Regions from separate parts of the Thalassotalea sp. SU-HH00458 genome, predicted to be linked through region 2. Evidence: predicted binding sites of a transcription regulator. Region 2 holds the regulator's gene; the other holds the start of a gene.
The links. The regulator sigma-54, encoded in region 2, starts transcription at its own class of promoters, with help from an activator protein. The targets are predictions, from matches to a motif close to GTTGGCACGNNNNTNGNNT.
Positions count from the first base shown of each region.

Region 1: a site for sigma-54 is predicted at 4,526-4,544, ahead of ABXH06_RS05205 (PEP-CTERM sorting domain-containing protein). Genes of this name have one in related genera too.

Region 1 covers NZ_BAABWW010000002.1:506,191-517,806, reverse strand. Annotated here, with positions in the region: gene ABXH06_RS05215 (DUF6689 family protein) at 1-602, opposite strand, end outside; gene ABXH06_RS05210 (S8 family peptidase) at 767-3,235, opposite strand; gene ABXH06_RS05205 (PEP-CTERM sorting domain-containing protein) at 3,678-4,457, opposite strand; gene ABXH06_RS05200 (hypothetical protein) at 4,861-5,736, shown strand; gene ABXH06_RS05195 (DNA-J related domain-containing protein) at 5,801-6,382, opposite strand; gene ABXH06_RS05190 (LysR family transcriptional regulator) at 6,520-7,464, opposite strand; gene ABXH06_RS05185 (efflux RND transporter periplasmic adaptor subunit) at 7,580-8,749, shown strand; gene ABXH06_RS05180 (efflux RND transporter permease subunit) at 8,759-11,616, shown strand, end outside.
Region 2 covers NZ_BAABWW010000002.1:189,326-200,941, forward strand. Annotated here, with positions in the region: gene mgtE (magnesium transporter) at 1-381, opposite strand, end outside; gene ABXH06_RS03800 (HPr family phosphocarrier protein) at 574-852, opposite strand; gene rapZ (RNase adapter RapZ) at 857-1,711, opposite strand; gene ptsN (PTS IIA-like nitrogen regulatory protein PtsN) at 1,736-2,188, opposite strand; gene hpf (ribosome hibernation promoting factor) at 2,216-2,503, opposite strand; gene ABXH06_RS03820 (RNA polymerase factor sigma-54) at 2,527-4,035, opposite strand; gene lptB (LPS export ABC transporter ATP-binding protein) at 4,103-4,834, opposite strand; gene lptA (lipopolysaccharide transport periplasmic protein LptA) at 4,831-5,385, opposite strand; gene lptC (LPS export ABC transporter periplasmic protein LptC) at 5,351-5,917, opposite strand; gene kdsC (3-deoxy-manno-octulosonate-8-phosphatase KdsC) at 5,914-6,492, opposite strand; gene ABXH06_RS03845 (KpsF/GutQ family sugar-phosphate isomerase) at 6,492-7,457, opposite strand; gene ABXH06_RS03850 (calcium/sodium antiporter) at 7,466-8,449, opposite strand; gene mlaF (phospholipid ABC transporter ATP-binding protein MlaF) at 8,808-9,617, shown strand; gene mlaE (lipid asymmetry maintenance ABC transporter permease subunit MlaE) at 9,614-10,390, shown strand; gene mlaD (outer membrane lipid asymmetry maintenance protein MlaD) at 10,438-10,908, shown strand; gene ABXH06_RS03870 (MlaC/ttg2D family ABC transporter substrate-binding protein) at 10,935-11,616, shown strand, end outside.

The DNA.
Region 1 (11,616 bases), 320 kb from region 2:
TTAATTTGTGATGAAAAATTGGTTAAAGCAGATAATAAATGTTGGTACTTTTGATTAGCAACCACTAATGGCGCCCTTATATCCGCGGCAATAATAAATTGTGAAAAACGCCCAATTGAACCACGAGCGCGATAACTTCCGGCCCCCATAGTCATTGTAATATCTTTAAATGAGCCATTTAATGGAGCTTTAAAAAAACGAAGTGGCGTGCCTGCAGTATATTCTAAATTATGCGTATGAATATCCAACGTTGCTAAACCTGAAAAAGAAAACCCTGAATCAGTTAATGGCTCTATGGTGATCATCATAGGAAAAGCGGCTACCGTCGATACATTTAAGGTATCTGGTAAACGCTCAAGCACACTTAATGACGTGACATCAATGATTTCTGCACTAATCCCAATACTTTCACGTGTTAACCCAACAGCATTTTCAAAGGCTAACGTGATATCGGCTGAAATATTACCGGGTAAATGAATAACTGCTTCCACTTTGTTACCCTGAACATCAATCGTTACGGCATCCTGTGCCAGAGCCAACGAACTAAAAACTATAGTCACAACAGACATCACAAGCGCAACTAACTTCTTAAAATTGAACATGTTTTCACCTCTAAATTTACGTCTATTATTGTCTTTAATAGATACTTCGATGCCAATACTAACTTAGAAACTACTTTGAACTGCGCCATATAGCAAGTATTACTAGTAATTTAATAAAGGCAAAAAACCAACCTAATTAGGTTGGTTTTAAATTGAAACATCGATTAGTTTCTTAAATAACCGTCGTATACGCGCCCGATAATAACAGCGTAATCACCACGTTTAACTTTCGATTTAGGTTCAAATTCAGCAACAACTTTTGGCATTAAATCATAAGGGCCTTGTTGTAAACTAAATTTAACACCCATGATTGACATATCGATTGCCGCTTGAACATGGCCTTTCATGGCTGGGTCAATATTATCTGAATCAATAACAGGTACCCGTTCGCCATTAAACTCTACCGTTAACTGCTCTGGAGCTTCAGCGACTTGCGCTTCTAATCCTAAAGATTGTACCAGAGAGTATGCCAACGCTTGTTTGTTGACAGCAGCATTAGGTTGAAATGAACTACCATTGGTTAACATAACCGGTGCTTGTGATTGCACTCGATCTCTTAAGGCAGCTCCTTTTTCAACTACCGAACTAATATAAGGCATATGCGCACTACCGACATCACTGTAATGCATTTGTTGCTCATTCAATAAATCACGTTGCTGTCTAATAGACATGCCCATCACTAAAAACTTCGCTAATTCTTTACGTTGCAACTTAGCATCGGGACGGTAAACACGATTATTTTCGCTATCAACAAGTCGCTCACTAACAGCAAACTCAATTGCCTTTTCAGCTGGATGTCCTTCAATATCGTTTAACCCTTCATAACCACCCGACTTAAGAACAGATATATCACCACTAATAAACTCTGGTACACCAGGACCATTAGTCGTTCCGGTTGGATCAGCTTGCACACCAGACAAAGACGTTAAGCCAAAGGCTGATAATTTCCAGTCGCCAGGTTGCGCTGGAGCAGAAACACGCATTGTTGTGTTTAATACCGGTAAGGTTAAATTACCAAAGTAAACTGTACCATCTGGTGCTTCCAATTTAAGTTTCATTGTATTGGCTAACGTTTCAGAAGAGACACTGATCCAAGCTGCGTCTTCTTCGACATTAAATACATGTACATCTGGCTCGCCAACCGGAGAAAATAGTAGCTCAAATGATTCAGGGGCTTCATCTTCTAAAATTATCGCGTTCGCATTAAAACTGTTTAAATTATTAACTGTCTTACTGTGTTGATTATCGTAACCCAGAGCTCCGGCAACCGCAGCATAGGCGTTAACATGTCCTGCTCCCACTTCCCAAGATTCATAGCCAGGCATATTCGTTGCGGTTTCTTGAATAATTTGCTTAATTTGTAATGGCGTTAGGTTAGGATTCGCCTCAAGCATCATTGCAATAATACCAGCAACGTGTGGTGTTGCCATTGAAGTACCTGAAATCATAGTATAGAAAGGTAAATATTCTGCTTCAATATAATCAACGTCATTTGCACCACCATTAGAAGCCACATTTGTTTTTGCTCGTGTTGAAATGATATCCACCCCTGGAGCAACAATGCTAACTTCGTTTTTATAAGTCCAAGTAGAACCATCAGGCATGCTAAAATCACCTTGCTCATCTCGCTTGCCCCGAGAAGAGAAATCGATTAAGTCTCCTTGTTTGGTACTTGCCCCCACTGACATCCCCCAAGGAATTTGCGCGTAAGGGTTGTGGGTATCTTCACCAGATCCATCATTACCTGCAGCAAACACCGAAATCATACCTAGTTTAAACGCTTTATATGATGCAAGAGAAATAGGACCTTCTGGATCAAACTGACCACTTGACCCCCAAGAGTTACTCATGATGCGAATTGGCGAGTTAAAATCCCAAATATGTGAAATCGCATAATCATATCCGCCAAGTGCGTCTAAAATAGACAAACCAGCACCTGAGCCATAACCGACAATATCAGCGTCAACAGCAGCACCTTTATATTTGCCATCGGAATGTGTTCCCCAACCACCGACAGTACCCGCACAGTGTGTACCATGACCGACATTTAAATCAGTATTTTGTTGTCCTTCGATCCAAACACCATCAACGCCAGTTAATGATATAGCTTGAGCATGTGTTGCCCCTTGAACGTTTTCTACTACTTTATCGCCATAAGCTAAATCATCAAGTGTTGCATCTATACCTGAGTCATTAACTATCACAGTAACGCCTTTTCCGGTAAACGTTATACCATTATTTTCAGAAAATTCAGTTGATTGCAGTTTTTCAACGCCTGTGATTTCACGTGCTTCAGCGTTAAAATAAGTTAATGCTCTGTTAGCAAAAACCGAGCGTACGCCAGATAAATCGGCAATTTGATTGATTTGAGCTGGTGTGGCCAGCACCCCCATAATAGGTAATGACTTAAATTGAACACCTTGTGTTATACCAAGATTCAATAATGTTTGTATCTGTGACGTTGACAGCGCATCTAGCTGATCATATGAAACAACCACCATAGCACTATCTGTTGATAACATATTTTCTAATTTTTGCTCTAATTGCGAGCCAATCACAGCAGTTGCTGTAGCACTTAAACTAACGCCAGCAATAGACATGGTCATCGCCATGTTTTTTAAAATTGATTTCATTTTTCTATCCACTTTTTTTGAAGGAATGAATTTTACACTCATCATTGGACTGTAATTTGTAAGAAGAAACCATCGGGATCAGTCCCTACGCACTTTAGGGGAAAACCCCTAGTAAGATTTTCACATGACAGGATTTGAAAAGTTTTCAAAAAGCGAGCTAGGAAAATATTGCCAATTAATCAATCTAATGCATGTTCACAACATCAAAAGTGTCGCCAACAAAGTGCGTTTACAAAGGACCAATTAATCAACAAATTATCTATAAAAATAAAATTTATAAAACAATGTTAACAACAACTGTTTAGCGGTGTATTAGCGCAGAAATGCATGAACCAAAGGTGTAGTGAATATTCTTCTATTTTGGTTGTAGCTTTTGTTAATTCAAAAAAAAACACCAATCATCATTGGTGTTTTTTAAATATTATAAACTGGTTAAGAATAGTTATTTCTTAAATCGACGTGATGCTAAACCTAAGATACCTAACGCAAAAATAGCCAATGTAGAAGGCTCAGGTACTTCAGTAATACTTAACGTTGAATTATCAATAGCTAATGACATATCAGTATATGTTACCCAGCCATATCTATTACCACCGATAACAGTGGCAATATCATCTGCTGCTGTAGAACGTGTTTCAGTGTGAAGCAGTGCACCAACGCCATCTAAAATATTAAAATCAACGGCTAGCACCCCACCTTGATTATAAAAAACGTGCTCTAGTGTGTACCAACCGGCAGTAGTTACTTCATAATAATCACTGTTTATTAATGACCCTTCATTAAAGTCAAAACCACTGTTGTTAGAAGCATTAATCACAAAACCATTATTTGTTGTTTGACCAGCGTTAAATATAAAATCTCTATTATGAACGCCACTTTGGTTATTTACTGCTGATGAATAATCAAAACCATCACCAATTGCCCATACAGTAGGATCAATGAACACATCAAGACTGGTACTAAAACCATTACCAAATACTGAACTAGAGCCACTAAAAAAAGTATATGCTCCAGTTGCTCCCCCGACTGATATATCAATTAGACCATAGTTATTGCCATCGCTAGCGGTAATGGCACCAGAAGGAGTATTGATAACAGGGCTATGATATGCAGACCATGTATTGTCATTCCCTTCAAAACCTTCTGAATAAATTACGCCAGCATTTGAAACAGCGGTCAGGGCAGTCAGTGAACAACCAAAAATAATGTGAGATAATTTCATATGTAACCTTTATTTAAAAAATAATTAATCCATGTTTTATTGTATATTTAAATACATCAGCCAACATTAGGCAGAGAGCATGCCACATAAATAAACACTTATTTTTCAAATAGATAAAAAGAAAAAATATAATAACAATTTAAAAGTGTAAAATTATTGAACATATATACAACTTTCAGTGCAATTTTTTTGATAGTAATTAAGCACTTTTTTGATGTAAATAAATTCAGTTAAGATAAATATTTTCATTACGATGAATAATTAAGCAGCAAGCTATATTAACCATTGAGTTTGACTATCTATTTCTTATTAGTTTAAAAAAGTGTTATACATTAATAATTAACAGAGTTTATTGGATGGGAAATGAATTAAAAATTTACCTTGTTTATCGTTACATAAAATAATGGTGACCTTTTCATTTTATTCTCTTTTTATTACTAGCCAATCGCTTGCTACTGAAATAGTTTGGGTTACTGATGCACCACAAAATAATGTCACTGCGAAAAACAAAGTACTTGATATAGACACCAGTACTTTTAATCTTTTAGCAGCTCACTTAAATTCACAGTATTTTTTTAAAAAATTACACGTTCCTGTTAAACGCGGTTTTACTCTGATCAAACATCAAGAAAATGTCTGCATTGGGAATAAGCTCACCACAAAAGAAAGAAATGAATTTAGTTATAGTACCCAAATACCTCAAACTGTTTTCCCAGGCTTGCGATTATACATCAATAAAAATTCCCCCTATTTCCAAAAAGTCAGGCAGTTAGTGACTCAACAAAAGACTGTCTCTATTTACGATATTATCAATACAGTCGCTGGAATTAAATTTGGCATTGTTGGCGGTCGAAGTTACGGCGTTGAAATAGATTCATTAATTAATTCTCCCGAAAACGCTCATTTTTTCTGGAAACGTCATGCGAGTAAAGCGAATAGAGGCATAGTAAATATGATCGAAAAAGCACGATTTGATATATCAATTGAATACCCTAACGTGTTTGGTTTTTACTCAGAGGAAGACAATACAGTTATTGAGAGTTTTCCACTAAAAGAAGCCCCTAATTATATGCTTGGCAACATTTTATGCTCAAAATCAAAGATAGGAGCAAAGATGGTCAAGGCCTTTAATGCTGTAATTAAAACAACGAGTAAGACTCGCGAATACTTTGACGCACACATGAAGTGGTTCGATTCCAGTAGCCAAGAAGATGCAGCAAGGTATTACAATAAAATATATAAAACATCGTTTACATTAAAAAAGCCCATGGTGAATTAATATAAAAAGGTGTGCTACTACCAATATATAAATGTTTACCATCAATGCACCATTTATATTGCAATCAATGGTTATTGAAATAAGCCTTGAGTATTGCGTAGGCAGCTTTAATTTCTTGTGATTTTTGCGTATCACCGCCTTTATCGGGATGGTGTTGATGCAGTAATTTACGATATTGTATTTTTACTTGCTTAAAATCATCGCTATCTTTGATTAATAAACATTTAAACGCATTTTCAATACTTGTTTGACTTAGGGTTGAGGATGAATGTTCACCATCCATAAGCTGCCAAAAGCTTTCGATAAGTTCTTCAACGTCCTCTTTTTTAGTATCAGTGAAATTTTGCCAATCAAGATAATACGCGCGTAAATTATCCGCTTGTATCAAACCTTCTTGTCCTGCTATAAAAGGTAAATACCTAATGTGGGTAACAACAATATCTAAACACGCGCTTTGTTCTTGATGCCATCTATCTTTTAACTGATATAAAGCATTAAACAAAATAAAATGACGTTGAAATAAAATGAGAGGATCTTGCATCCCATCATTTGAAAATATCTGATATGGCTGTTTTTGTAAAACTAATAACAAATCATATTCACTGATACCCAGAGGATATTGGGGAAGAACTTCAGCTAACGCTATTAATAAATTTTGCTGTTGAAAACCTATGTATCACCTCGTTAAAAATACTAAAAATTAACATAAAATACTGCCTCCCCTTAGTTTCGTGCATAAAGTAAAAAGAGTACTAATGCCGTTAAGTATAAAGGAGTTTGGTCTTAACCTTGATAAAGTTTCTCAAAGTCTGGAATAGCTTTTTCCCACAGCGGAGTTTGATAACCAAGATAATCTTTAACAGCATCAAAGAACAAACGAGTTCTTACCGGTAAATCACGGTGAGGGTAAACGGCATACATGTCACTAAAATTCATTAACTTCAATTTTGGCAATAGCGGAATTAATAAGCCATCTTTTATTTCATTTTCAATAATAAAAGCAGGAGCTAAAACATAAGCAGTTCCAGATAAGGCTTTCATCAGCAATACTTCACCATTATTCGCTCTAAATGTACTAAAGGTTTTTTGTTCGCATTGTTTGTTTTGCTCATCGTAATAATGAATACTTTCTACTTTAACTGACTGGCTTGAATAACTAGCAGAAGGTAATTTTGCCAATTCTTCAATTGTGCTTGGCATACCATAAGTATCTATAAATGCAGGAGATGCTAACAGTAATAATCGGTTACGTGCAATTTTTCGTGCGATTAACGAGGAGTCTTTTGGCTCTCCAATTCGAAAAGCTAGATCAAAACCTTCGGATACAATATCAACAAGTAGTTCATTTAAATGCAATTCCACTTCAACTTGTGGAAAACGCTTTTGAAAATCATTTATCACAGGTTGTATAAAGCGTCGTCCTATCGTGGTAGATGCCGTTATTTTTAAAACCCCTCTGGGCTCTTGATGGTAATTTTCCGCTAACCGAACCGTTTCTCCTAAAAGCTCACGCAGTTGCGTCGCTTTTTTAATCATTTCAGCTCCGGCGGCTGTTAACGAGAAGGATCGTGTTGTTCTATTTAGTAACCTTACCCCAAGCTCTTCTTCTAAACGGCTTATTTGTTTAGAAATTACAGATCTATCTATGTTACGTGCCAGCGCAGCCTTTGCAAAAGAACCTCTTTCAACTACATCTAATAATAATAATAGTCGACTTGTTGTATCCATAATTTCTTTCCAAAAACACTATTGGTGCAATTTTGGCACTAATAAGTGTAAATAACTAGGCTTTTTATCAACATACTAGTTCCGTATCATGGCTTCATTATTCAAGGAGTCTCAAATGTTAAAAAATATTCTTATGTATTCTGTTGTTGGGTTAACAATAGTACTTTCTGGTTGTAGTGATGAATCGACTGCAGCACCTGCAAAGCGACCATTGCAGCCTATTGATGTGGCTGAAGTATTAATTAAACCCGTACAAAATTGGCACACTTACACAACACGAGTTGAATCTCCAGAAGAAGTCGCGTTGATGCCGAGAGTTTCAGGCGTAATTAATAACATTGCTTTTAAAGAAGGCGATGTGGTTAATGAAGGTGATTTACTCATTCAACTTGATAACAGACCTTTTAAAGCGGTAGTTACCAGCTTAGAAGCTCAAGTATTAAGTGCTAAAGCAGCGCTAGAGCAAGCAAAAAGTGAAGCCCAACGTGCCGTAAGATTATCAGAAAGGAAAGCCATCTCAACAGAAGAAGTGGAATTACGAAAATCGACGTTAAGCCAACGTGAAGCACAAGTATTAGCCTTACAAGCACAACTTGATGCAGCAATGCTCGATTTAGAATTTAGCGCTATTCGTTCACCCATCAATGGTGTTATTTCTAACGCGAATATCACAAAAGGTAATAACGTAATAGCTGGACAAAGCGTGCTGACATCTATCGTTTCAAATAAGAAAATGTACGCTTATTTTGATATAGATGAGCGCACATGGAATCAATCTTTCAGTAATATCACTGCTGACAGCAAGCAACAAGTCATCATGCAAAAAGTCGGACAAACCACTTTTCCATATGAAGGCTATATCAATTTTATTGATAATCAAATCAATGCTTCAACCGGAACATTACGTCTACGCGCCGTTTTTGAAAATGCTGACAATCAGTTACGTGCCGGTTCATTTGCCCGTATAAAATTAGCCGCTAACGCTGTTACTGAGCAAATCATTATTCCAAGTAAAGCGATTGGTACCGATTTAAAAAATCGCTTCGTTCTAACGGTGGGCGAAAACAATATATTGCAATATAAGCTCGTTGAACTAGGTGAACGTTACGGTAAGTTACGCGCGATAACCTCTGGCCTTACAAAAGGTGACATTATTGCGGTCAATGGTCCTGCTCGTGTAGGTCCTGGTATGCCAATTCAACCTAACAGTGTTGAAATTGATAGCAGTGGTATTGCCTTTACATTACGTAAAGACCAAGCCGAAAACTTACTTGCAAAATACTAAGGTTCACGCATGAAATTTTCCCATTTTTTTATTCAACGGCCTATTTTTGCCGCGATGCTATCGCTGATCATACTTATTGCTGGTGGTTTATCTTTATTTCAATTACCTGTTAGCGAATACCCTGAAGTTGTGCCACCTACTGTTGTTGTCACCGCGAGTTACCCTGGCGCTAACCCAACCGTTATCAGCCAAACAGTTGCAACACCTTTAGAACAAGAAATTAATGGCACAGAAAACATGCTGTATATGTTTTCACAAGCCACTAGCGATGGCCGCATGACGTTAACGGTCACTTTTGCCTTAGGCACTGATTTAGACCGAGCGCAAGTTCAGGTACAAAATAGAGTCAATAGCGCCCTGCCACGCTTACCCCAAGAAGTACAACGTTTAGGTGTTGTTGCAGAGAAATCGTCACCTGATCTCACCATGGTTGTTCATTTATTTTCACCTGAAAATACCCATGACACGACTTACCTTACCAACTATGCTGATTTGTATATTAAAGACCAAATCACTCGTTTAGATGGCGTCGGTGATCTTAAATTATTTGGTGGTGGCCAATATGCTATGCGCATTTGGTTAAATCCTGATGATTTAGCTTCTCATGAATTAACAGCGAATGATGTTATTACAGCTTTACGCGAACAAAACCAACAAGTTGCAGCAGGTAGTTTAGGAGCTCAGCCAGCGAGTAACGATAGTCAATTTCAAATTTTATTAAATGTAAAAGGTCGATTAAGTAATATTGAAGAATTTGAACAAGTGATCATCAAGTTGGGTGAGCAAGGACAAATAACTCGCCTAAAGGATGTTGCACGAGTTGAATTAGGTCAAAACAATTATTCATTACGCGCCATGCTTGATGGTAAACCAGCACTTGCAATTCCTGTGTTTCAAAGACCAGGTGCAAATGCTATTGAGTTATCAGATCAAGTTCGCGAAACCATGGCTAATTTATCAAAGAACTTCCCCGCAGGCGTTGAATACGACATTGTTTATGATCCAACCGTTTTTGTACGGGGATCAATTGATGCCGTGATAACAACCTTACTTGAAGCGATAGTGTTAGTAGTAATTGTCGTTATTTTATTTTTACAAACTTGGCGCGCGTCTATCATTCCATTAATTGCCGTGCCTATTTCACTTATTGGTACGTTTGCTGTAATGCAATGGCTAGGGGTTTCCATTAATACTCTGTCGTTGTTTGGCTTAGTACTCGCTATCGGAATTGTCGTTGATGATGCCATAGTGGTTGTGGAAAACGTCGAGCGTAATATCGAAAAAGGGCTAACCCCATTAGAAGCTACGCGAGTTGCCATGACAGAAGTCACTGGGCCAATTATCGCGATAGCATTAGTGTTAGGCGCGGTATTTATTCCAACGGCTTTTATTAGCGGTTTATCAGGGCAATTTTATAAACAGTTTGCGTTAACAATCACGATTTCAACTTTTATTTCGGCATTTAATTCATTGACTTTATCGCCAGCGTTATCAGCATTATTACTACAATCGCACGATAGCAAGCCAGATAAATTAACTCGCTTACTTAATGCATTATTTGGCAAATGGTTATTTAGCCCTTTCAATCGACTTTTTGATAAAGGTGCGCAAGGTTATCAGAAGCTGGTTCAAAAACTGATAAGAATGAGTGCGGTGGTGGGTATTATTTATTTTGTACTGCTTGGCGGCACCATTACTTTATTTAACCAAGTTCCCGGTGGTTTTATTCCTGCACAAGACAAACAGTATTTAGTATCAATCGCTCAATTACCAGACGCTGCAAGTTTAGATAGAACAGAACTTGTGGTAAAAGAAATGCAAAAAATTGCTCTTGAAATTCCCGGAGTCGCGAATGCGGTAGCTTTTCCTGGTTTATCCGTTAACGGTTTTACTACTAGTCCTAATAGCGCGATTGTCTTTACGCCACTCGAGTCTTTCGATAAAAGAACCGATCCCAGTCAGTCTGCCATGGCTATTGCTGCACAATTAAATCAAAAGTTTATGGCCATTGATGAAGCCTTTGTTGCTGTGTTTCCGCCGCCTCCTATTCAAGGGTTAGGTACAACAGGAGGATTCAAACTGCAGATCGAAGATCGTGAAAATAAAGGCTTTGAAGTCCTGTTTAATAACTTACAAGCGGTGATCGCAAAAGCACAAAAAGATCCTGCCTTAATGGGGTTATATTCAAGCTTTCGCATTCAAGTACCTCAAATGGATATTGATATTGACCGTGAACAGGCATTGATTCAAGGGATCCCACTAGATGAGGTTTTCGATGCATTACAAATTTATTTAGGCTCAATTTATGTCAATGACTTTAATTTATTTGGTAGAACCTATCAGGTTAACGCGCAAGCCGATGCAGATTTCCGTCAAGATCCTGCGCAAATACTTAACTTAAAAGTACGTAACCGACAAGGACAAATGGTGCCGCTAGGATCGGTTCTAACGGTCACGCCTAGCACAGGCCCGGATCGAGTCATGCATTATAACGGTTACCCGAGCGCTGAATTAAATGGCAGTCCTACTCCCGGCACGAGTTCCGATCAAGCGCAAAAAGCTATTGAAGCAATTTTGGCTGAAACGTTAGAACAAGGAATTTCATATGAATGGACAGAAGTTACATACCAGCAAATACTAGCCGGTAATACGATGGTATATGTATTTCCATTAGTGGTGTTATTAGTCTTTATGGTATTAGCCGCACAATATGAGAGTTTACGCTTACCTTTAGCGATAATTCTAATTGTTCCTATGACAATATTTTCTGCTTTATTAGGAGTATGGTTAGTGGGTGACGATAATAATATCTTTACTCAAATAGCATTAATCGTACTTGTTGCTTTAGCGTCAAAAAATGCGATTTT
Region 2 (11,616 bases):
ACGACTTCTGTCTTGTGAATCCATTGAACTTAATACTTCACGGTAAACACTATCTGGCAGTGTTCGTAATACCTCAGCAAGATCATCAACGTCCATACCCTCAGCAACTTCTGCGAGTTTTTCTGGACGCATTTTTTTCAAGATGCCTTTTCGAACTTCTTCGTTTAATTCTTCGAGCACTTCACCGTGATGGTCGTGATCGATAAGTTGCCATAACACGGTACGGCTTTTACTGGGAGAGGATTGTAAAATCAAAGCAAGATCGTAGGCAGGCATATTTTGTAATAGCTTGCGGACATAGACAAACATACCACTACCAAGTGCTTTGTTCACTTGCAGTAATCTTTGTTGGTTGTCTTCTTGTTCTGAAGTTTCCGGCATAAAGTTTTCCTGTGCCGTTAAAAAACGAAAATGGTAATTAATTACGAGTTATAGCGGGCAGAATTTGTTATACATAACATAATTATTGGTTGCCCAGTTGCTATAAGTTTATCTCAACTGACTGGTTTTAGCAGCTTTTTTCTTATTATATCCACGAAATTTTACAGCTTTGTGAAAGGGATCTTGAGGTTATTATTCGTCTTCATCGAATTTATCGGAAAAAAGCTGGCAGACATTATCAAGGGCATCTTGTGCTTCTAGCCCTTCAGTATGAATCGTCACTTCTTTCCCTTGGCCGCCGGCTAATAACATAAGCCCCATAATACTGCTGGCATCGGCTTGTTTGCTTTCAAGTTCAATTGTAACTTTGGCATTGAACTTTTGACTTAACTGCGCCAATTTAGTTGCGGCTCTTGCATGCAGCCCTAATTTATTAGTAATTAATAAGGTTTTATTTAGTTTAATAGTCATAAGGTTAAGTACTGGCTACGTCAAGATCTCGATGGCGCGCTTGCACATCTTTACGCTCTTTTCTTAAATTATTTGCGAGTAATTCCGCAATATAAACGGAACGATGTTTACCGCCGGTACAACCAATGGCTATGGTTATATAACTTCTATTATTACGTTCTAAATGTGGTAGCCAAGTCATCATAAAACTATTAATTTGCCAGATAAATTTAGTGACAATAGGTTGGCTAGCGAGAAAATCTTGTACGGGTTGATCTAGTCCCGTATATGGTTTGAGATCTTTTTCCCAAAATGGATTTGGTAAAAATCGAGCATCAAAAACATAATCAGCATCTTGAGGGACGCCATGTTTAAAGCCAAAAGATTCAAAGACCACAACCATAGTGCCAGTTGTTTTACCGAGAATTCGCTCTCTGATCAAATCCGCTAATTGATGAGGGGTAAGTTGACTGGTGTTGATGTATAAATTTGCACGGCTTGAAATAGGCTCTAACAGTTTTTTCTCAAGTGATATCGCTTGATCAAGCGCAATATTCTGTTTGATCAATGGATGCAAGCGGCGTGTTTCGCTAAAACGTTTAATTAAGTCGTTATCATCCGCATCTAAATAAACAATATTTAGATCTACCGCACTGGGTAAGTAATTGATAATTTCAGAAATATCATTAGGATCTGCCGGTAAATTACGAACATCTAAGCTAACCGCTACGGTTTCATAATCATTAATCACCGTATGTGTTAAAGCTGGTAAAAGATTGACAGGGATATTATCAACACAATAATAACCTAAATCTTCCAGCACTCTTAATGCGACACTTTTTCCTGATCCTGAACGGCCACTAACGATGATGAGTTTCATTGTCGAAATCCTTGGTACTAAGGTTTAGTTATTATTTTTCAATAAATTGAAAAGCTCTGAACTCGAGTGACATTTTCGGACCAGTTTGCAAGTTTGTTTATCACTAAAAATTTGTGCAATGCTTTGTAGCGTGGATAAATGTTGTTGACAATTTTCTTCGGGTACGAATAAAGCAATAAAAATATCGACGGGTCTATTATCTATCGCATCAAAATCAATTGGAGACTCTGTTGTGGCAATCACGACAACGACTTTACCCCCATCAGTTAATCTACCGTGTGGGATCGCGATACCATTACCTATCCCAGTTGAACCCATTTTTTCACGTGCCATTAGACTTTCAAGCAGTGAATAAGTGTTAAAATCAGTATAAGACTCGGCAGCTTTTTCACATAATAATTCTAAAATACGCTTTTTGCTAGTAGCATGAACTGCACACAAGGTGCAGTTCTCGTTAATAAGTTCAGTTAATTTCATAATGCTCGTGTTGAAATAGACGATGGATTAATGTTGGTTGATTTTGCCTTTGTACTTTAAAACTTGTTTATCGAGTTTATTAACTAAAGCATCGATTGAAGCATACATATCGGCATTTTCGGCTTTTGCGTGTATTTCTGTTCCGTTAAGATGGGCTGTTGCTTCCGCAATTTGATTCAGCTTTTCTACCGTCAATACCACATGAACATTATTTATATGATCAAAATGTCGTTCCAACTTGGCAAATTTTGTATTGACACTTTCACGTAAAGCTTCAGTAATTTCAACATGATGACCAGCAAGATTAATTTGCATAAGCTTAGATCCTTATTTAGTTGTTAAAGTAGACTTTTTCGTTGGTTAGAAGGAGGAATTGACAATGATTCTCGATACTTGGCAATGGTTCTTCTGGCGACATTAATGCCTTGTTCTGCAAGTAATTCCGCCATTTTACTATCACTTAATGGTTTGGCTGGAATTTCTGCAGCGACCAACTTTTTAATTAAAGCTCGAATTGCGGTGGATGAACATTCTCCACCATTTTCTGTACTTACGTGGCTAGAGAAGAAATATTTTAATTCAAAGATTCCTCTAGGTGTATGCATATATTTTTGGGTCGTAACACGGGAAATAGTGGACTCATGCATATCTACCGCTTCAGCAATATCATTGAGTACCATAGGGCGCATTGCTTCTGGCCCGTGTTCAAAGAAGCCTTGTTGGCGTTGTACAATGCAGTTAGAGACTTTTAACAATGTATCATTTCGGCTTTCTAAGCTTTTAATAAACCATTTAGCTTCTTGTAGGTTTGAACGTATAAACTGACTGTCTGTTGATGATTTCATGTTTCGTGCCATGGAGGCATATTGCTGATTAACCGATAATCGTGGTGCTGTATCTGGATTTAATTCAACCATCCAACGACCATTTTTCTTTTCGACCGAAACATCAGGGATGACATATTGATCATCACCTTTAATGACACTATCACCTGGTCTTGGATCCAGCGATTGAATTAGCTTGATCACTTCGCGTAGTTGATCTTCTTTTAAACGCGTTTTCCGCATGATTTGGCGATAATCTCGGTTACCTAATAAGTCGATATATTCATTAATGATCAGCTTACTTTCTTTTAACCAAGGCGTTTCTTTATCAAATTGATTTAATTGAATGGTTAAACATTCTGAGATAGAGCGAGCCCCAACGCCAACAGGATCAAACATATTAATACGTTTAAGTACGGCTTCAACTTCATCAAGTTCAACTTCTTCATTGCCCATCGCTTCAAGAATTTCTTCAACACTGACTCTTAAATAGCCAGCATCATCGATGGCATCAATAATAGCCGTCGCGATGGCAAGGTCCGTTTCTGAAAATGGCGTTAACTCCATTTGCCAGCGTAAATGGTCTTGAATGGAGTCCGTTGTTTCGCCCTGATAAGTATAATCTTCTGAAGCAGGTGCACTGGCACCGGTATTTGAAACGCCAGCACTGTAGCTTTCTTCCCAGGTAGTGTCTATGTTGAGCTCTTCAGGGATCTCAGATTTATCCATAGCTTCCGTCGTACTAATTTCATCGATAGTAGGAGCTGAATCTTCACTGCCGTCGGATGTTTTAGTGTTTTGTTCTGTTACACCAGCAGAAAATGCTTCTTCTAAGTTATCCGATTGCGCATCATTGTCACTTGGGGTTGATTCATCTACTTCTAATAATGGATTACTTTCAAGAGCTTCTTGGATCTCTTGCTGAAGATCCAACGTCGACAATTGCAAAAGCTTAATCGCTTGTTGCAATTGTGGAGTCATGGTGAGTTGTTGTCCTATTCGGAGCTGCAGACTAGGGCGCATTTATCGTATTATTTTCCTATTTTCTAGCTTCATATTGATTTTTACTTTTTATCAAAGCTTTGTGTAACTATAGCGTGAATTGCTCACCAAGGTATACATCTCTTACCTGTTGATTCGCAAGAATTTGATCTGCATTGCCTTCCGCGATTAATTCACCGTGACTAACAATATATGCATGCTCACAAACGTCTAATGTTTCACGAACATTGTGATCTGTGATTAAAATTCCAATGCCACGTTGTTTTAAGTGTAGGATAATTTTTTTTATATCACCTACTGAAATTGGATCAACACCAGCAAAAGGCTCATCAAGTAAGATAAATTTGGGCTCTGCCGCTAGTGCTCTCGCAATTTCAACTCGGCGTCGTTCGCCACCGGATAAGCTCATGCCTAAATTATCTTTGATATGACCTATATTAAATTCTTCAACGAGATGCTCAAGCTTTTCTTCTCTACTGATATCATCTAAATCTTTGCGGGTTTGCAAAATCGCCATAATATTTTGATATACCGTTAGCTTACGAAAAATGGAAGCTTCCTGTGGAAGGTATCCGATACCTTTTCGGGCTCTTTCATGCATAGGGAGTAAAGTAATATCTTCATCATTTAAGATGATTGAACCGCTATCACTATTGACTAAACCAACTATCATATAAAACGAAGTTGTTTTACCGGCACCATTTGGACCGAGCAATCCGACAACTTGGCCTTCTTGCACTTTCATACCAACGTTTTTTACGACTTTTCGGCCTTTGTAGGCTTTTGCCAAATTATTGGCAATTAAGGTGGCAGTGGTCATTTATTTTTATTATCCAACGATTTTTTATCTAACTTTTTTTTCTCAAGGTTTTTCGGTTGTAATACCGTTTGTACTCTAGCATTGTCGTCACTGCTTGCCTGTACTTGTTCGGTCAAAAAATTATAACTGATAGTGGTGCCACTGACTTTGCTGCCTTCTTGACGAAGTTCAGCATTTCCTGAAATCATCACCGTATTTTTTTCAGGTTGATATTTAATTTCATTTGCTTGTAGATAAATAGGCGTTCCGTCTTCCAATATTTGTTCGAACGTTGCTGGTTGCCCTTTGGCAATATATGTTTTTTCGTTACTCGTGGCTTCTGTCACAACTTGCACTAGGTCTGCTTTTATTGTTAAAGAGCCTTGGGTAATAATGACATTATCAATGTAACTAAATATTTTATTTTTGAGATCAGCTGCTTGTCTAGAAGCATCAATTTTGATTTCTTCATTCAAATCAACTTTTGCTGCTATAACACTATATGAAAGACTTAAGGTTACCCCTAAAGCCAAACAACTAGTTTTTAATAGGTTGAAATATGGTTTTTTCATGTTTTGTCAGCGTTACTTGTTTAGTGTTTAAGTCTACAATCAGTCCTGTACCGTACATGGTAAAATCAATTCCTTTTATTTCTATCTTTTTTTCTGAACTAATAATATTAGTGTTTAAATCTAATTCTAAATACTTTCCATGGATCTCTTGAATTAAACTTTTACTGTCGGTTGCAATTAACGCCACTTTACTTTCAAGTTTTACTCTATTGCTATTGTAGAGTGTGCCTTCATTTGCACTAATTTTCCATGGAGAATCGGTATTTTTTGGGTATAAGGTATATTTAGGAAACTCAAAGTGTGTGACTGATAATTCCGAATAATGTTCCATTCGATTCGCATCGATAATATAGGAGAGTTGGCCTATGCTGTTATACGTTTCGCTATTTAAGCTTTCAGCAATAAAATCAGGGGATATTTTGTTATCTATAGCATTGGTGATTTGGTTACTGTTTTGGTGCCATTCAATGACAATGTAACTGACCACTGAAAAAATAAAAAATAGTAACGAAGCTATATATATGCGTGTCATATACTTGCGCCACTGGCATATTGCAGGCTGTTTTGACTTTGCATAATGATATCGCATATTTCACGTACCGCGCCAAAACCTCCTTTAATCGTTGTTACATGATCAGCTAAACTTAAAATAGCCGGATGAGCGTCATTCACCGCTATGGATAAACCGACATATTCCATGCATGGATAATCAGGCATGTCATCACCTATATATGCTACTTGTTCCGCGGTTAATTGATATTTCTCAATTAAGGCTTTTAATGCCGGAAGTTTGTTTTCTTCTCCTTGGATAATGTGTTTTACATTCAGAGCTGTCATTCTTGTTTGTACGATATTTGATTGTCTTCCGGTGATCACGGCAACGTCAACACCACTGGCGCCTATAGCTTTGATGCCATAACCGTCTTTTGTATGAAAGGCTTTTAATTCTTCGCCATCGTTACCTAGATAAATTCGACCATCAGAAAATACACCATCTATATCACATACAAAAAGCTTTATATTCTTCGCTTTGTGGTAAATAGTATTGGCTATTTCACCGTATAAAGTTTTCATTGTGTCGTTAGATGACAAGTTAGGCTTTGTCATTAAAGAACTCCTGATTTAAGCAAGTCGTGCATATTCATGGCACCAACGGGATGATTGTTATTATCAACGATTATTAAGCCATTAATCTTATTGTCTTCCATAATTTTCAAGGCTTGTGCAGCTAACATTTCACCTTCGGCTACCCGAGGATTTTTTGTCATGACACTGGCTATGTCGTCCTGATGAATATCAATTTTTTCATCGAGGATGCGACGTAAATCACCGTCTGTAAAAAGCCCAATTAATTCACCACTGTCTTTAATAACGGCGGTCATGCCGAGACCTTTTAAAGACATTTCAACTAATGCCTCTTTGATCTTCGCCTTTTCATTCACTAATGGGATGCGTTCGCCACTGTGCATAATATCCTGCAGGCGTAACAATAACCGTTTACCTAAACTTCCCCCTGGATGAGAAAGTGCAAAGTCATTCGCAGTAAAGTCTTTTGCATTTAGCAGCGCTACTGCTAAGGCATCCCCCATAACTAATGTTGCTGTTGTACTTGAAGTAGGGGCTAAACCTAATGGGCAAGCTTCTTGTGAAACCTTGATACAAACATGGGTATCACTTAATTTTGCTAAGGTAGAGTCAGGGTTGCTGGTCATGGCAATAAGTTTAGCACCAATACGTTTAATAACCGGAATAATTGCCAATACTTCACCGGTTTCACCTGAATTAGATATTGTCAGTACAACATCTTGAGCAGTGATCATCCCTAAATCACCATGACTTGCTTCGCCAGGGTGAACAAAAAATGCAGGCGTGCCTGTACTAGCAAATGTTGCGGCAATTTTTCCACCAATATGACCTGATTTTCCCATGCCAATCACGATTACGCGCCCTTGACAGTTAAACATTAATTGGCAAGCCAGCTCAAAACCGTCGTCAATATATTGCTCAAGTTCAGCAATGGCTTGCTTTTCAATATCAATGACTTGCTTGGCGAGTTGTTTAAAATTCTTCATAAGTTGGATTAATTTTTCAGTTGGCTAAAGAGTAACATTTGATAAGCAATAAAGGTAAACAATAGTAAAACCCCTTTAAAACGGGTAATTCTAAAGTTGCCTGAATGTCTGCTGAAACAAAGAATAAAGAGTAATAATGTGACACCTAACATAAACGGCGCATCTCGTACCGATGCATCTTGATCGATATCACCCGGTGCAATTAAACCGGCTAATGATAATACCGCGAGAATATTAAAAATGTTTGAGCCAATAATATTGCCTAATGCTAAGTCATCCTCTTTTTTGATAATACTCATAATGCTTGCGGCAAGTTCTGGCAAGCTTGTACCGATAGCAATCACCGTTAAGCCAATTACTAAATCACTGATACCAAAAGCTTTAGCAATAAACACCGATGAATCAACTAGATAACTAGCACTTAACGGTAATAGAATAAGGCCAACGGTTAACCAAAATAGCGCTAAAGGTGTTTTAATTGCTTCAGGAACTTCTGATTCCGCTTCAAGGATCATGGCATCATTGACTTTATTGTCTTTCGCTCTTTTTAGGGTAATAAAAAGTAATGAAAAAATGTAAACAAAGAAGCCAATAATTAAGATTAATCCTTCATTAAAAGTAAATTGATTATCCGAAAGCATCCAATAAGCAAGCGCCGTAATAGCTAAAATCAGTGGAATTTCACGTTTGATCGTTGAAGAAGAAACTGATAATGGGTGAAGTAACGCTGTTATCCCCAACACTAAGGCAATATTGGTAATATTAGAGCCGATAGCGTTACCGATAGCTGTGTTGGGGTTGCCATGAAATGAAGCGGTACCTGCAATCATCATTTCAGGGGCTGAAGACCCCATCGCGACGATAGTTAAGCCGATTATCATTGGCGAAATACCAAAGTTTCTAGCAAGTGACGAAGCACCAAACACAAACTTATCAGCACTCCAAACGAGAGTGACCAGCGAAATAAGTAAAATTAAAATTTGAACAAACATTAAGGACTCCATTAAACCAAGGGTAATTGTCGCTGGTTGGTAGAGAAAAAAAAAGGATTTTTGAGTAATGAGGTTAAAAAAAACGTCGATGCGATGAAATTTGCTATTTTTTCAGCAAAACCTCCTGCATTGAAACGAGATAATTGGCTTTTTGTACGAATAGATTTTTGCCAAGGCCGCGTTATCGGGAATAAAGTTTAAAATTCAATCGGTAAATCTTACACTTTCTTACGTTTTGATACGTTTACTTACTAATTATAAACGTAATAAGTTGTTATTTTCGGGTGAAGTATCTCGTTGGATCAGGTAGAATTCTCGCTTAATAATTTATAAGGATAATCGCACTAAAAAACGCACTATGTCAGATATTTTAGTAGATATTAAAAATATGACTTTTAAAAGGGACGAACGTATCATTTATGATGATATTAGTTTGCAAATCCCGAAAGGAAAAGTCACCGCAATTATGGGACCAAGTGGGATAGGGAAAACTACTTTGTTGCGTCTTATTGGTGGGCAATTAAAACCTGAATCGGGCCATATTTACTTTGATAACTTAGATATTCCTTCACTCTCAAGAACAGAACTTTATTCCGCTCGTAAACGAATGAGTATGCTTTTTCAAAGTGGTGCGTTATTTACGGACATGTCCGTTTATGAAAACGTTGCTTTTCCTATCAGAGAACATTCACAATTATCGGAAGCGATCATTGAAAAAATGGTGTTGATGAAACTAGAAGCCGTAGGTTTACGGGGTGCACGGTTTTTGAAGCCAAGTGAACTTTCTGGTGGTATGGCTAGGCGTGCAGCCTTAGCACGAGCGATTGCCTTAGATCCCGAACTTATTTTATATGATGAACCGTTTGCCGGCCAGGACCCTATATCAATGGGGGTGATTGTTCGGTTGATTCGTGCATTAAACGATGCATTAGGCTTGACTTCAGTTGTCGTTTCACATGATGTGCCTGAAGTAATGAGTATCGCCGACTATATCTATATTATCGCCGAGCAAAAAATTATTGGTCATGGTACGCCAGAGCAAATTGCACAGCAAACTTCTCCTTTAGTGCAACAGTTCGTCAAAGGTGAGGCCGATGGTCCAGTACCTTTTCATTATCAAGCGCAACCTTATCAAGAAGAGCTATTGGGTAAGGATACGTCATCATGAATATACTGATTTTATTAGGGCGTAAAGTTCTTGGACGTATCTCGGCATTAGGACGTGCCATATTAATGCTAGGCTCTGCCTTGTTACATGTGCCAAATGTAAAAAAAGGCTTTCCATTATTGATGAAACAGCTGTATTCAGTGGGGGTTTTATCATTAGTTATCGTGTTAGTTTCTGGGTTGTTTATTGGTATGGTTTTAGCCCTGCAAGGCTATACAATTTTGGTGGGTTATGGTGCAGAAGCCAGTTTAGGCCCTATGGTTGCTCTTTCATTATTGCGAGAGTTAGGTCCCGTGGTCGCGGCATTATTATTCGCCGGGCGAGCTGGCTCAGCGTTGACCGCCGAAATAGGCTTAATGAAAGCAACAGAACAATTATCTAGTTTAGAAATGATGGCAATAGATCCACTTCGCCGGGTAATTGCTCCTAGGTTTTGGGCGGGTTTTATTTCTTTACCTTTACTTGCTGCCATTTTTTCGGCGGTTGGTATTTTAGGGGCACATTTGGTTGGGGTTGATTGGTTAGGCGTTGATGGCGGTACTTTTTGGTCAGTAATGCAAGCTCAAGTTTCCTTAGAAAAAGATATTTTAAATGGCGTGATAAAAAGCATTGTTTTTGCCTTTGTTGTTACATGGATTGCCGTTTATAAAGGTTATGATTGTGAACCTACCTCAGAAGGTATTAGCCGTGCAACCACGGCAACTGTGGTACAATCATCCTTATTAGTATTAGGTTTAGATTTTATTTTAACGGCGTTAATGTTTGCAAATTAATTGCAATATTAACCTGAGTGTTTATTTTTTAGAGTGTGGTGTCTGACATGGTGTCGAAAAAAGTTGAGTTATTCGTAGGGTTATTTGCTGCATTGGGTATAGCAGCTCTACTCATGTTATCGTTAAAGGTTGCCGATAGTGGTATATCAGGCAATGGCAAGACTTATCAACTCTATGCTAAGTTTGACAATATTGGTGGTTTAAAGGTTCGCTCTCCTATTAAAGTAGGTGGCGTAGTTGTTGGCCGCGTCAGTAAAATTAGTTTAGACGCTGAAGATTATACTCCGATAGTGACATTAGATATTTATGCGGAATATGATAACTTTTCGGAAGCAACGTCAGTGTCAATTTTAACGTCTGGTTTATTAGGTGAACAATATATTGGTTTGTTGCCTGGATTTATTGATGAATCAGTCGAAACCTTAGTTGCGGGTGATTATATTGAAGATACTAAACCTGCTTTAGTGTTAGAAGAATTAATCGGACAATTTTTATTTAGCCAAGGGAGTGGCGATTAATGTTGGTGTTAAGAAAGTCAAATACGATGAAAAAAATAGTCACTTTTGGGTTAGGGATTAGTGTTACCTTATTTGGTGTAGCAAGTGAGTTTGAACAGCCGTTGTCGAAAATTTCTCCTGAAATGGTGAATTTTGTTGCGTTAGCACCAGCAGGCGGTACTTCTATTAACGTTGATAAAAAAGACCCGTATAAAATGATCAAAACGGTGGCTGATATCACGTTTAAACGGTTTGCAAACGAACAAACTGCAATCCAAAAAAATCCAAACATTTTAAAGGATATTGTTCGTGAAGAATTGATCCCTTACATTAATTACCAATATGCCGCGTTTAAGGTTATTGGCAGTAATTTCAAAAAAACGAATAAAGCTGAACGCGCTGAATTTGTTCCTGTGTTTAGAGATTACTTGATCACTTCTTATGCACAAGTATTTACCTTATATAAAAACCAACAAGTTATTTTTGCTCCAGCAAAAGACTTTAGCAATGATAAGGTAGTCGCTGTTAATACCAGTGTGATTGAGCCTGGACGGTCTCCCATTGATATTTCATTTCGAGTTCGTAAAAGTAGCAAAACACAAGAATGGAAAGCTTATGATATGGTCGCTGAAGGGGTGAGTTTACTCGATAGTAAACAAGCTGAATTAAGCAGTTTAATTCGTCAAAAAGGCTTACCACATGTGACTGAGATGCTAAAAGAAAAAGCGC